2 linked regions of the Streptomyces venezuelae genome follow. The protein of the gene in region 2 binds, or shares a complex with, the protein of the main gene of each other region. Links are inferred from orthologs where the notes say so. Each region holds a gene or a part of one and is shown on either strand. Other genes may lie near its edges.

Region 1 (5,517 bases), 1.5 Mb from region 2 along the record:
ACCCAAGGGGCGCGGCCTCAAGGGCGCGGCGGCCGCGTTCTTCCTCAAGACCCTGCGGGAGAACTACCCGGACCTCGACCACATCGACGACGACGCTCTCGTCGCCGAGGGGGACGCGCTGTGCACGGTCCGGGGCCCGGCCCTCGGCGACCAGTTCACGGAGTCGACGCGCCGCCTCGGCACGACCAAGGTGCAGACGTCCCGCATCATGGGCGTCGCCCACGGCCTGTGCCGCGACAAGGACGACCAGCTGTTCGACGACTGACGACCACACGATTACCTCGGCGGTAATCGACCGTCGCCCTCTCCCCCGACAGGATCGGACGCATCAGCATGAGCCGAGCGAGCCCGTCCGAGGAGAATCCGATGACCGCCGAGACCGTCGCCGCCCCCACCCGCTCCGTCGTCCAGGACTTCCTCCAGGCCCGGCTCGCCGGGGACACCGAGCGGATGGTGGAACTCTTCGCCGACGACGTGGACTGGCTGCTCGCCGAGAACCCCGCCGTCCCGTGGATCCGCCCCCGCTCCACGGGCGCCGAGTGCGCCGCGCAGTCCGCGGAACTGGCGGAGCACACGGTCGCCGAGGACGCCTCCGCGACGCTCGACACGTTCCTGGTGGACGGCACCGACGCCGTCCTCTTCGGCCACCTCAAGGGCACCGTGCGCGCCACCGGCAAGTCCTTCGAGGGCCCCTTCGCCCTGCGCCTCACGGTGGAGAACGGCCGCATCACCCGGCACCACCTCTACGAGAACAGCCTGTCGGTCGCGGCGGCCTGCACGCCGGCCTAGGGCCTAGGACCCCAGAATCGACGTCAGGAACTCCCCGACCCAGCCGAGGAGTTCCCGGCCGACCAACGGCTTGCCGCCCACCTTCGCGGTCTTCGGGCGCGGGACCAGGATCTGGTTCGCGGTCGGCTTGATGACCGTTCCCGGGTAGAGGCGCTTGAGGCGGAGTTCCTGGGATTCGCGGAGGTCCACCGGGGCGAAGCGGATGTTGTTGCCCTGGAGGACGATCTCGCCGACCTCGCAGGCTCGGGCGAGCATGCGGAGGCCCGCCACCAGGAGGAGGTTCTCCACCGGTTCCGGGAGCTTGCCGTAGCGGTCGGTGAGCTCTTCGCGCACCGCCTTGATGTCCTCCTCCGTGTTGGCGGAGGCGATGGCGCGGTAGGCCTGGAGGCGCAGGCGCTCCCCGGGTGCGTAGTCGTGGGGGACGTGCGCGTCGACCGGGAGCTCGATCTTGACCTCCAGGGGCGGCTCCTCCTCGACACCGCCCTCCAGGGACGCGCGGTAGTCGGCGACCGCCTCGCCGACCATGCGGACGTACAGGTCGAAGCCGACACCCGCGATGTGACCCGACTGCTCGCCGCCGAGCAGGTTGCCCGCGCCGCGGATCTCCAGGTCCTTCATCGCCACGTACATGCCCGCGCCCATCTCCGTGTGCTGGGCGATCGTGGCGAGGCGCTCGTGGGCCGTCTCCGTCAGGGGCTTCTCCGGGGGGTAGAGGAAGTACGCGTAGCCCCGTTCGCGGCCTCGGCCCACCCGGCCTCGCAGCTGGTGGAGCTGAGACAGGCCGAAGTTGTCGCCCCGCTCCACGATCAGCGTGTTCGCGTTGGAGATGTCGATGCCCGATTCGACGATCGTCGTCGAGACGAGGACGTCGAACTTCTTCTCCCAGAAGTCGACGACCACCTGCTCCAGGGCCTGTTCCGACATCTGGCCGTGGGCCGTCGCGATGCGCGCCTCGGGGACGATGTCGCGGAGCCTCGCCGCCGCGCGGTCGATCGACTCGACGCGGTTGTGGATGTAGAAGACCTGGCCCTCGCGGAGCAGCTCGCGGCGGACCGCCGCGCCGATCTGCTTCTCCTCGTACGGGCCGACGAACGTCAGGACCGGATGGCGTTCCTCCGGCGGCGTCGTGATCGTCGACATCTCGCGGATGCCGGTGACGGCCATTTCGAGCGTACGAGGGATGGGGGTCGCGGACATCGTCAGGACGTCGACGTTCGCACGCAGCTTCTTCAGCTGCTCCTTGTGCTCGACGCCGAAGCGCTGCTCCTCGTCGACGATGACCAGGCCCAGGTCCTTGAACCTGGTCTCGGAGGAGAACAGGCGGTGCGTGCCGATGACGATGTCGACCGAGCCGTCGCGCAGGCCCTCCAGGGTCGCCTTCGACTCCGTCTCCGTCTGGAAGCGGCTGAGCGCCTTCACGTTGACCGGGAACTGCGAGTAACGCTCGGAGAACGTGCCGAAGTGCTGCTGGACCAGGAGCGTGGTCGGGACCAGGACCGCCACCTGCTTGCCGTCCTGGACCGCCTTGAACGCCGCGCGGACCGCGATCTCCGTCTTGCCGTAGCCGACGTCGCCGCAGATCAGACGGTCCATCGGGACCGTCTTCTCCATGTCCTCCTTGACCTCGGCGATCGTCGTCAGCTGGTCGGGCGTCTCCGCGTACGGGAACGCGTCCTCCAGCTCGCGCTGCCAGGGTGTGTCGGGCGCGAAGGCGTGGCCGGGCGCCGCCATGCGCGCGGAGTACAGCTTGATGAGGTCGGCGGCGATCTCCTTGACCGCCTTCTTCGCCCGCGCCTTCGTCTTCGTCCAGTCGGCGCCGCCCAGGCGGTGGAGGGTCGGGGCCTCGCCGCCCACGTACTTGGTGATCTGCTCCAGCTGGTCCGTGGGGATGTACAGGCGGTCGCCGGGCTGGCCGCGCTTGGCCGGGGCGTACTCCACCACGAGGTACTCGCGCGTCGCGCCCTGGACCGTGCGCTGCACCATCTCGATGTAGCGGCCCACGCCGTGCTGCTCGTGGACGATGTAGTCGCCGGACTCCAGCGTCAGCGGGTCGATCGTCTTGCGGCGGCGGGCCGGCATGCGCTGGCCGTCCTTGCCGGCGGCCTTCTGCCCTGACAGGTCGGTCTCGGTGAGGACCGCGAGCCTCAGGGCCGGGTCCACGAAGCCGTAGTCGATGGAGCCGCACGACACGTGGACCAGTGACGGCGTGAGCTCGCCGAGGTCGCCGTCGAGGCGGGCCGCGATGCCCTCGCCGCCGAGCACCTCGACGGTACGGGCCGCCGGGCCGTGGCCCTCGGTGACGTAGACGACGCGCCAGCCGTCCGCCAGCCAGCCCTTCGTGTCGGCCAGCGCCTTCGCCGTATCGCCCCGATACGTCTCCGGGGCGTGCATGCCCAGCTTGAGCGTGTCCTCGTCCAGCTCCTCGTCGGCGGCGAACGGGCTCACCGACCACCACATCATGTCGAGCTCGCGGGCGTGGTCCCGGACGTCCGCGATGCCCCACAGGGACGCCGCGCCCACGTCGATCGGCGCCTCGCCGCCGCCCGCCGTCGCCGCCCAGCTCGCCTGCAGGAACTCCTGCGAGGTCGCCACCAGGTCCGCCGCGCGCGTCCGCACCCGCTCCGGGTCGCAGACCACCGCCATCGAGCCCTTCGGCAGGACGTCGACGAGCAGCTCCATGTCGTCCACGAGGACCGGCGCGAGGGACTCCATGCCCTCCACCGCGATGCCCTCGGCGATCTTCCCGAGCAGCTCGCCCAGCTCCGGGTGCTCCTCGGCGAGGACGGCCGCCTTCTCGCGCACCTCGTCCGTGAGCAGCAGCTCACGGCAGGGCGGCGCCCACAGACCGTGCTCGGCGACCTCAAGGGAACGCTGGTCGGCGACCTTGAAGTAGCGGATCTCCTCGACGTCGTCGCCCCAGAACTCCACGCGCAGCGGGTGCTCCTCGGTGGGCGGGAAGACGTCGAGGATGCCGCCGCGTACGGCGAACTCGCCGCGCTTCTCGACCAGCTCCACGCGCGAGTACGCGGCCGCCGCGAGGGCCTCCACCGTCTCGTTCAGGTCCGTGGTCTGCCCGCTGCGCAGCGCCACGGGCTCCAGGTCGCCGAGGCCCTTGACCTGCGGCTGGAGGACGGAGCGGACCGGTGCGACGACCACCGAGACCGGACCCGTCTCCGGGTCGTCCGTGCGGGGGTGCGCGAGGCGGCGCAGGACCGCGAGGCGGCGGCCGACCGTGTCCGAGCGCGGGGAGAGGCGCTCGTGCGGCAGCGTCTCCCACGACGGGTACTCCGCGACGCCGTCCGGCGGCAGGATCGTCCGCAGCGCGGCGGCGAGGTCCTCGGCCTCACGGCCGGTGGCCGTCACGGCCAGGACGGTGCGGCCGGACTCGCGGGCCAGCGCCGCCACGGCGAAGGGCCGGGCCGCGGGCGGGCCGACCAGGTCGACGTGCATGCGGTGGCCGTCGGACGCGGCCTTGGCCGCTTCGGCGAGTGCCGAGTCCTTGACGACAGCGTCGAGCAGACCGTGCAGGCTCATTGAAGGCTTTCCGTCCAGTCCAGCGGTCCGGATGACCGGAGTGCCGGAGTGAGTGGGCAACGCGAACCGCCCGGCACGTCGTACGGGCCGGGGGTCTCCAGCGTACGACTCCGCGCTGATCGGCGCGGCCCGGTCGGGGCGAGCCGCGGTGCGGGCCGGGCGGGGCCGGGGAGTCCGGGTGCCCCGTGGTCTCCCGCACAATGTCCGGAAACGGCGCTCGAAAATTCTTTCCCCGCGGTGTAAACCGGCCGCGCTTGCCAGGCGTACTGCCAACGAGAACACCGCACGCACCAGGAGACCACTTGACCGACGAGGAGTTCGAGGCGTTCTACGCGCACTCCGTGAGACCGCTGGTCGGACAGGTCTATCTGATGACGGGGGACCTCCACGAGGCGCAGGACGTGGTCCAGGAGGCCTTCGTCCGCGCGTGGGCGCGCCGCGCCCGTCTGGAGCGGGACGCCGGGCCCGAGGCGTGGGTCAGGACCGTCGCCCGGCGGCTCGCCGTCAGCCGGTGGCGGCGGCGCGGGCGGGCCGCGGAGGCCTGGCGGCGCCACCACGGGGAGCGGGCGGGCACCGCGCCCGCCCCCGACCCGGGGACCGTCGCGCTGGTCGCCGCGCTGCGGCGGCTGTCCGAGCGGCAGCGGCACGTGGCCGTTCTGCACTACGTCTGCGACCTGTCCGTGCAGCAGGTCGCCGCGGAGACCGGGATCGCGGCCGGGACCGTGAAGTCCCACCTGTCCCGGGCGAGGGCCGCGCTCGCGCCGCATCTCGACGACGCCGCGTTCGACGACGCGCCCACCTCGGACCTCGACCTCGGAGGAGCACCGTGACCGAGCCCATGCCCCCGGCCGGCGACGGCGACCGTCTCGCCGCCGCGCTGAAACGGGCCGCCGCGTCGGGCGGGCGGGCCGCCTCGCCGGTCCCGGCCCATCAGGTGTCCGCGCGCGGGGCCCGACGGCGGCGGCGCACGTACGCCGCGGGGGCGGCGCTCGCCGTGTGCCTCGTCTCGGGCGGGGCGGCGCTCGCCGCGGTGCAGCTGGGCCGCGGGGATGAACCGGTGGGGCCCGCGGTGCCGCCGAGCCCGACGAAGTCGGCGTCTCTCCCGGAGTCGTCCCCCGCCGAACGGTCGGCGTCGCCCGACCCCGGCTCGTCCCCGCCCTCGCGGACGCCGACGCGGCTGCCTCCGACGGTGAC
Region 2 (5,093 bases):
AATCATCAGGTCCGGCAGCTCGTGCACATCCGCGGGTCCGCCGACCTTCACCGCTCCGCTGTACGTCATGTCCGCCAGCCTATAGCGGGGGCAGGGCGGGCAGGAGGCCCCCTTCGGCCGTGAGTGCGGTGCCGTCGCGGCGGCCCGCGAGCCAGCCGACCACGTCGGGCGCGGCCCCGGAGACGGTGACTTCGGGGCTGCCCGCCCTACCGGTGCTCCACGCGTGCGTGCCGTCCGTGATCCGGACGGGCGGGACGTCGGGGTTCCCCGAGAAGCGTGCCGTCAGGAAGGCGATCTCCCGCTGCACGAAGTCCACGGGCAGGTCCTCCAGCTCGTACCCGATGCCGAGGTCGACGTGGTGCAGCTCGACCTCGACCCAGCGCCGGAAGGGCACCCGCGCCGCCGTATCCGTGACGCCGTTGCGGAGCTCCACCGTGCGGGACCAGTCGGCGTCCCGCTCGCCCTCCGCCAGGAAGCGGGCGCCGCTCTCGCGCACGTCCGCCAGTTGCGCGTCCAGCGGCCGAGGGGCGTCCCGCTCGATGTCCGCGTCCCTGGCCTGCGCGCTCTCGTACATCGGCCGCCCGGCGAGGACGTTCACCAGCGCGTCCGCGTTCCGCGCGATGTGGGCGAGGACGTGGCCGCGGCTCCAGCAGGGGAGCCGTGACGGCTCGGCAGTCGAATCGTTGTTCAGTTTCGCCGCTGCGCTGAGCAGCCGGTCGGTCGCGTCACGTACAGACGCCAGGTCGCGCACATGATCAATCATGCGGTCGACAATAGCTGCGCCACACGTTCGGGTGAAGGGCTCTCGGGGCGGCCGCAAATCGAATACGCGTGCTATATGGTCGATGGCGGCATCGGGCATTCTTGAAGGTCCGGGTTTGTTGTGCATGTGGAACCAGGGAAGCGGCCCGGCGTTGTCAGTGGCTCGCCCTAGTCTGTGAACGACGGGGGTTCTGCCCCCTGTCTCTCTCTCAAGAAAGGTGCGGACCCGGCGTGGCCGACCGTCTCATCGTCCGTGGCGCGCGCGAGCACAATCTCAAGAACGTCTCGCTCGACCTCCCGCGCGACTCACTCATCGTTTTCACCGGACTCTCCGGGTCGGGCAAGTCCTCGCTCGCGTTCGACACGATCTTCGCCGAGGGCCAGCGGCGGTACGTGGAGTCCCTCTCCTCGTACGCCCGCCAGTTCCTCGGTCAGATGGACAAGCCGGACGTCGACTTCATCGAGGGCCTCTCGCCCGCGGTCTCCATCGACCAGAAGTCGACGTCGCGCAACCCGCGCTCCACGGTCGGCACGATCACCGAGGTGTACGACTACCTGCGCCTGCTCTTCGCGCGCATCGGCAAGCCGCACTGTCCCGAGTGCGGTCGCCCGATCTCCCGGCAGTCGCCGCAGGCCATCGTCGACAAGGTCCTCGAGCTGCCCGAGGGCAGCCGCTTCCAGGTCCTGTCCCCGCTGGTGCGCGAGCGCAAGGGCGAGTTCGTCGACCTCTTCGCCGACCTCCAGACGAAGGGGTACTCCCGCGCGCGGGTCGACGGACAGACGATCCAGCTCTCCGAGCCGCCCACGCTCAAGAAGCAGGAGAAGCACACCATCGAGGTCGTCGTCGACCGCCTCACGGTGAAGGACTCCGCCAAGCGCCGCCTGACCGACTCCGTGGAGACGGCCCTCGGCCTCTCCGGCGGCATGGTCGTGCTCGACTTCGTCGACCTCCCCGAGGACGACCCCGAGCGCGAGCGGATGTACTCGGAGCACCTCTACTGCCCGTACGACGACCTGTCCTTCGAAGAGCTGGAGCCCCGCTCCTTCTCCTTCAACTCGCCCTTCGGCGCCTGCCCGGACTGCACCGGCATCGGCACGCGCATGGAGGTCGACCCCGAGCTGATCGTCCCGGACGAGGACAAGTCCCTCGACGAGGGCGCCATCCACCCCTGGTCGCACGGCCACACCAAGGAGTACTTCGGCCGGCTCGTCGGAGCCCTCGCCGACGCCCTCGGCTTCTCCACCGACATGCCGTGGGCCGGACTCCCGCAGCGCGCCAAGAAGGCCCTCCTCAACGGCCACAAGACGCAGATCGAGGTCCGCTACCGCAACCGGTACGGCCGCGAGCGGGTCTACACCACCGCCTTCGAAGGTGCCGTCCCCTTCGTCAAGCGCCGCCACAGCGAGGCCGAGAGCGACGCGAGCCGCGAGCGGTTCGAGGGGTACATGCGCGAGGTGCCCTGCCCCACCTGTGAGGGCACGCGCCTCAAGCCGATCGTCCTGGCCGTCACGGTCATGGGGAAGTCCATCGCCGAGGTCTCCGCGATGTCCATCAGCGACTGCGCGGACTTCCTCGCCGAACTGCGGCTGGGCGCCCGCGACAAGAAGATCGCCGAGCGCGTCCTCAAGGAGGTCAACGAACGCCTGCGGTTCCTGGTCGACGTCGGCCTGGACTACCTCTCGCTGAACCGCGCCGCGGGCACCCTCTCCGGAGGCGAGGCCCAGCGCATCCGCCTGGCCACCCAGATCGGCTCCGGCCTGGTCGGTGTCCTGTACGTCCTGGACGAGCCGTCGATCGGTCTCCACCAGCGCGACAACCACCGCCTGATCGAGACCCTCGTCCGCCTGCGCGACATGGGCAACACCCTCATCGTCGTCGAGCACGACGAGGACACGATCAAGGTCGCCGACTGGGTCGTCGACATCGGCCCCGGCGCGGGCGAGCACGGCGGCAAGGTCGTGCACAGCGGCTCCATGAAGGAGCTGCTCGCCAACGACAAGTCGATCACCGGCCAGTACCTGTCGGGCAAGAAGGCCATCCCGGTGCCGGACGTGCGCCGCCCGGCCGACCCGTCCCGGCAGCTCACGGTGCACGGCGCCCGCGAGAACAACCTCCAGGACATCGACGTCTCCTTCCCGCTCGGCGTCCTCACCGCCGTCACGGGCGTCTCGGGCTCCGGCAAGTCGACGCTCGTGAACGACATCCTGTACACGCACCTGGCCCGCGAGCTGAACGGCGCCCGGTCCGTCCCGGGCCGCCACACGCGCGTGGACGGTGACGACCAGGTCGACAAGGTCGTGCACGTCGACCAGTCGCCCATCGGCCGCACCCCGCGGTCGAACCCGGCGACGTACACGGGCGTCTTCGACCACGTCCGCAGGCTCTTCGCGGAGACCACGGAGGCGAAGGTCCGGGGCTATCTGCCCGGCCGCTTCTCCTTCAACGTCAAGGGCGGCCGCTGCGAGAACTGCTCCGGCGACGGCACGATCAAGATCGAGATGAACTTCCTCCCGGACGTGTACGTGCCGTGCGAGGTCTGCCACGGCGCGCGCTACAACCGCGAGACGCTGGACGTGCACTACAAGGGCAAGTCCATCGCCGAGGTCCTCGACATGCCGATCGAGGAGGCGCTCGACTTCTTCGAGGCCGTGCCCGCCATCGCCCGGCACCTGAAGACGCTCCACGACGTCGGCCTCGGGTACGTACGCCTCGGGCAGTCGGCGCCCACGCTCTCCGGAGGCGAGGCCCAGCGCGTGAAGCTGGCCTCCGAACTCCAGAAGCGGTCGACGGGCCGGACCGTGTACGTCCTGGACGAGCCGACCACCGGTCTGCACTTCGAGGACATCAGCAAGCTGATCACGGTCCTCTCCGGCCTGGTCGACAAGGGCAACACGGTCATCGTCATCGAGCACAACCTCGATGTGATCAAGACGGCCGACTGGGTCGTCGACATGGGTCCCGAGGGTGGCAACGGCGGCGGTCTGGTCGTCGCCGAAGGCACGCCCGAGGAGGTCGCGGGCGTCCCGGCCAGCCACACCGGCAAGTTCCTGCGGGACATCATCGCGGCGGACCGGATCAGCGACGCGGTGCCCTCGCAGGGGCGTAGCGCGGCGAAGAAGACTCCCGCGAAGAAGAGCGCCGCGAAGAAGTCGGCCGCCAAGAAGGTGGTGGCGGCGAGCGCCACGGCCAAGAAGACGGCCACGGCGCGGACGAGCGCGGCCACGAAGAAGCCTGCCGCCTCCAAGGCGGCCACGGCAGGCTCCGCCAAGAAGACCGTCACCAAGAAGGCCGCCCCCGCCAAGAAGACGGCCGCGAAGAAGACCGCGCGGGCCCGCAAGGCCTGACCGGCGCCGCGCATGGGGGACCCGACCGGGATTCCCGACCGACGCGCCCCGCCCCTCACCAGGGGCGGGGCGCGTCGTCGTGCGCGGGGGAGCGGCGGCCCGAAGACGTCTTGTCCGGCGCCCCGTTGTCATGGTCGGCTTGCCCCATGCCCGTACGCAGCGAACGCGCAGGCCCCGTCACCACCGTCGTGCTGTCCCGCCCCACCGCGCGGAACGCCGTCGACGGGCCCACGGCCCGCGCCCTCGCCGACGCCTTCCGCGACTTCGACGCCGACCCGCGCGCCTCCGTCGCCGTGCTGTGGGGCGAGGGCGGCACGTTCTGCGCGGGCGCGGACCTCAAGGCGATCGGCACGCCCGACGGCAACGAGGTCACCGAGGACGGGGACGGCCCCATGGGCCCCACCCGGATGCGTCTGACGAAACCGGTGATCGCGGCGATCGCCGGCCACGCCGTCGCGGGCGGCCTCGAACTCGCCCTCTGGTGCGACCTGCGCGTCGCCGAGGAGGACGCCGTCCTCGGGGTGTTCTGCCGCCGCTGGGGCGTCCCGCTCATCGACGGCGGGACGGTGCGGCTGCCCCGGCTGATCGGCGAGGGGCGCGCCATGGACCTGATCCTGACCGGCCGCCCGGTGGGCGCCGCGGAGGCGCTGGGCATGGGTCTGGTCAACCGGACCGTGCCCACGGGCACCTCACGCGCCGCGGCCGAGCGCCTGGCCGCCGAGATCGCCGCGTTCCCGCAGACCTGCATGCGGCACGACCGGCTCTCCCTGCTCGAACAGAGCGGCCTGCCCGAAGAGGAGGCGATGGCGGGCGAGCTGGCCCATGGCCTGCACTCCCTGGCGGAGGCGGCACAAGGAGCGGCACGGTTCGCGGCGGGGGCGGGGCGGCACGGGGCGTTCAACGGGCGTTGAGCGCAGGGACACCGCCGCGTTCAGCGTTCCGCGACCGGCTCCAGGAACTGCATGTCCAGCTGGATCTTCACGACG

Evidence for each region. Proteins that work in one complex are often made in the same cells at the same time.
Region 1: the proteins of uvrA (region 2) and mfd are in contact, whole or in part, in a crystal structure (PDB 4DFC), measured with the Escherichia coli proteins. The link is inferred for Streptomyces venezuelae from one-to-one orthologs.

The regions. Positions count from the first base shown.
Region 1 is NZ_CP029193.1:3,365,910-3,371,426, forward strand. Bases 593-4,675 are described here. They hold mfd (transcription-repair coupling factor), read right to left. Parts: upstream 4,324-4,675; coding sequence 793-4,323; downstream 593-792. Other genes in these bases: DEJ47_RS15560 (nuclear transport factor 2 family protein), read left to right, coding at 593-789; DEJ47_RS15570 (SigE family RNA polymerase sigma factor), read left to right, coding at 4,626-4,675. Also shown: DEJ47_RS15555 (hypothetical protein), read left to right, coding at 1-265; more of DEJ47_RS15560, read left to right, coding at 367-592; more of DEJ47_RS15570, read left to right, coding at 4,676-5,153; DEJ47_RS15575 (hypothetical protein), read left to right, coding at 5,150-5,517. UniProt on the Escherichia coli protein: Couples transcription and DNA repair by recognizing RNA polymerase (RNAP) stalled at DNA lesions. Mediates ATP-dependent release of RNAP and its truncated transcript from the DNA, and recruitment of nucleotide excision repair machinery to the damaged site.
Region 2 is NZ_CP029193.1:1,865,628-1,870,720, reverse strand. Bases 649-4,307 are described here. They hold uvrA (excinuclease ABC subunit UvrA), read left to right. Parts: upstream 649-993; coding sequence 994-4,107; downstream 4,108-4,307. Other genes in these bases: DEJ47_RS08695 (crotonase/enoyl-CoA hydratase family protein), read left to right, coding at 4,254-4,307; DEJ47_RS08705 (maleylpyruvate isomerase family mycothiol-dependent enzyme), read right to left, coding at 649-763. Also shown: DEJ47_RS08710 (MBL fold metallo-hydrolase), read right to left, coding at 1-69; more of DEJ47_RS08705, read right to left, coding at 80-648; more of DEJ47_RS08695, read left to right, coding at 4,308-5,018; DEJ47_RS08690 (YceI family protein), read right to left, coding at 5,039-5,093. UniProt on the Escherichia coli protein: The UvrABC repair system catalyzes the recognition and processing of DNA lesions. UvrA is an ATPase and a DNA-binding protein. A damage recognition complex composed of 2 UvrA and 2 UvrB subunits scans DNA for abnormalities.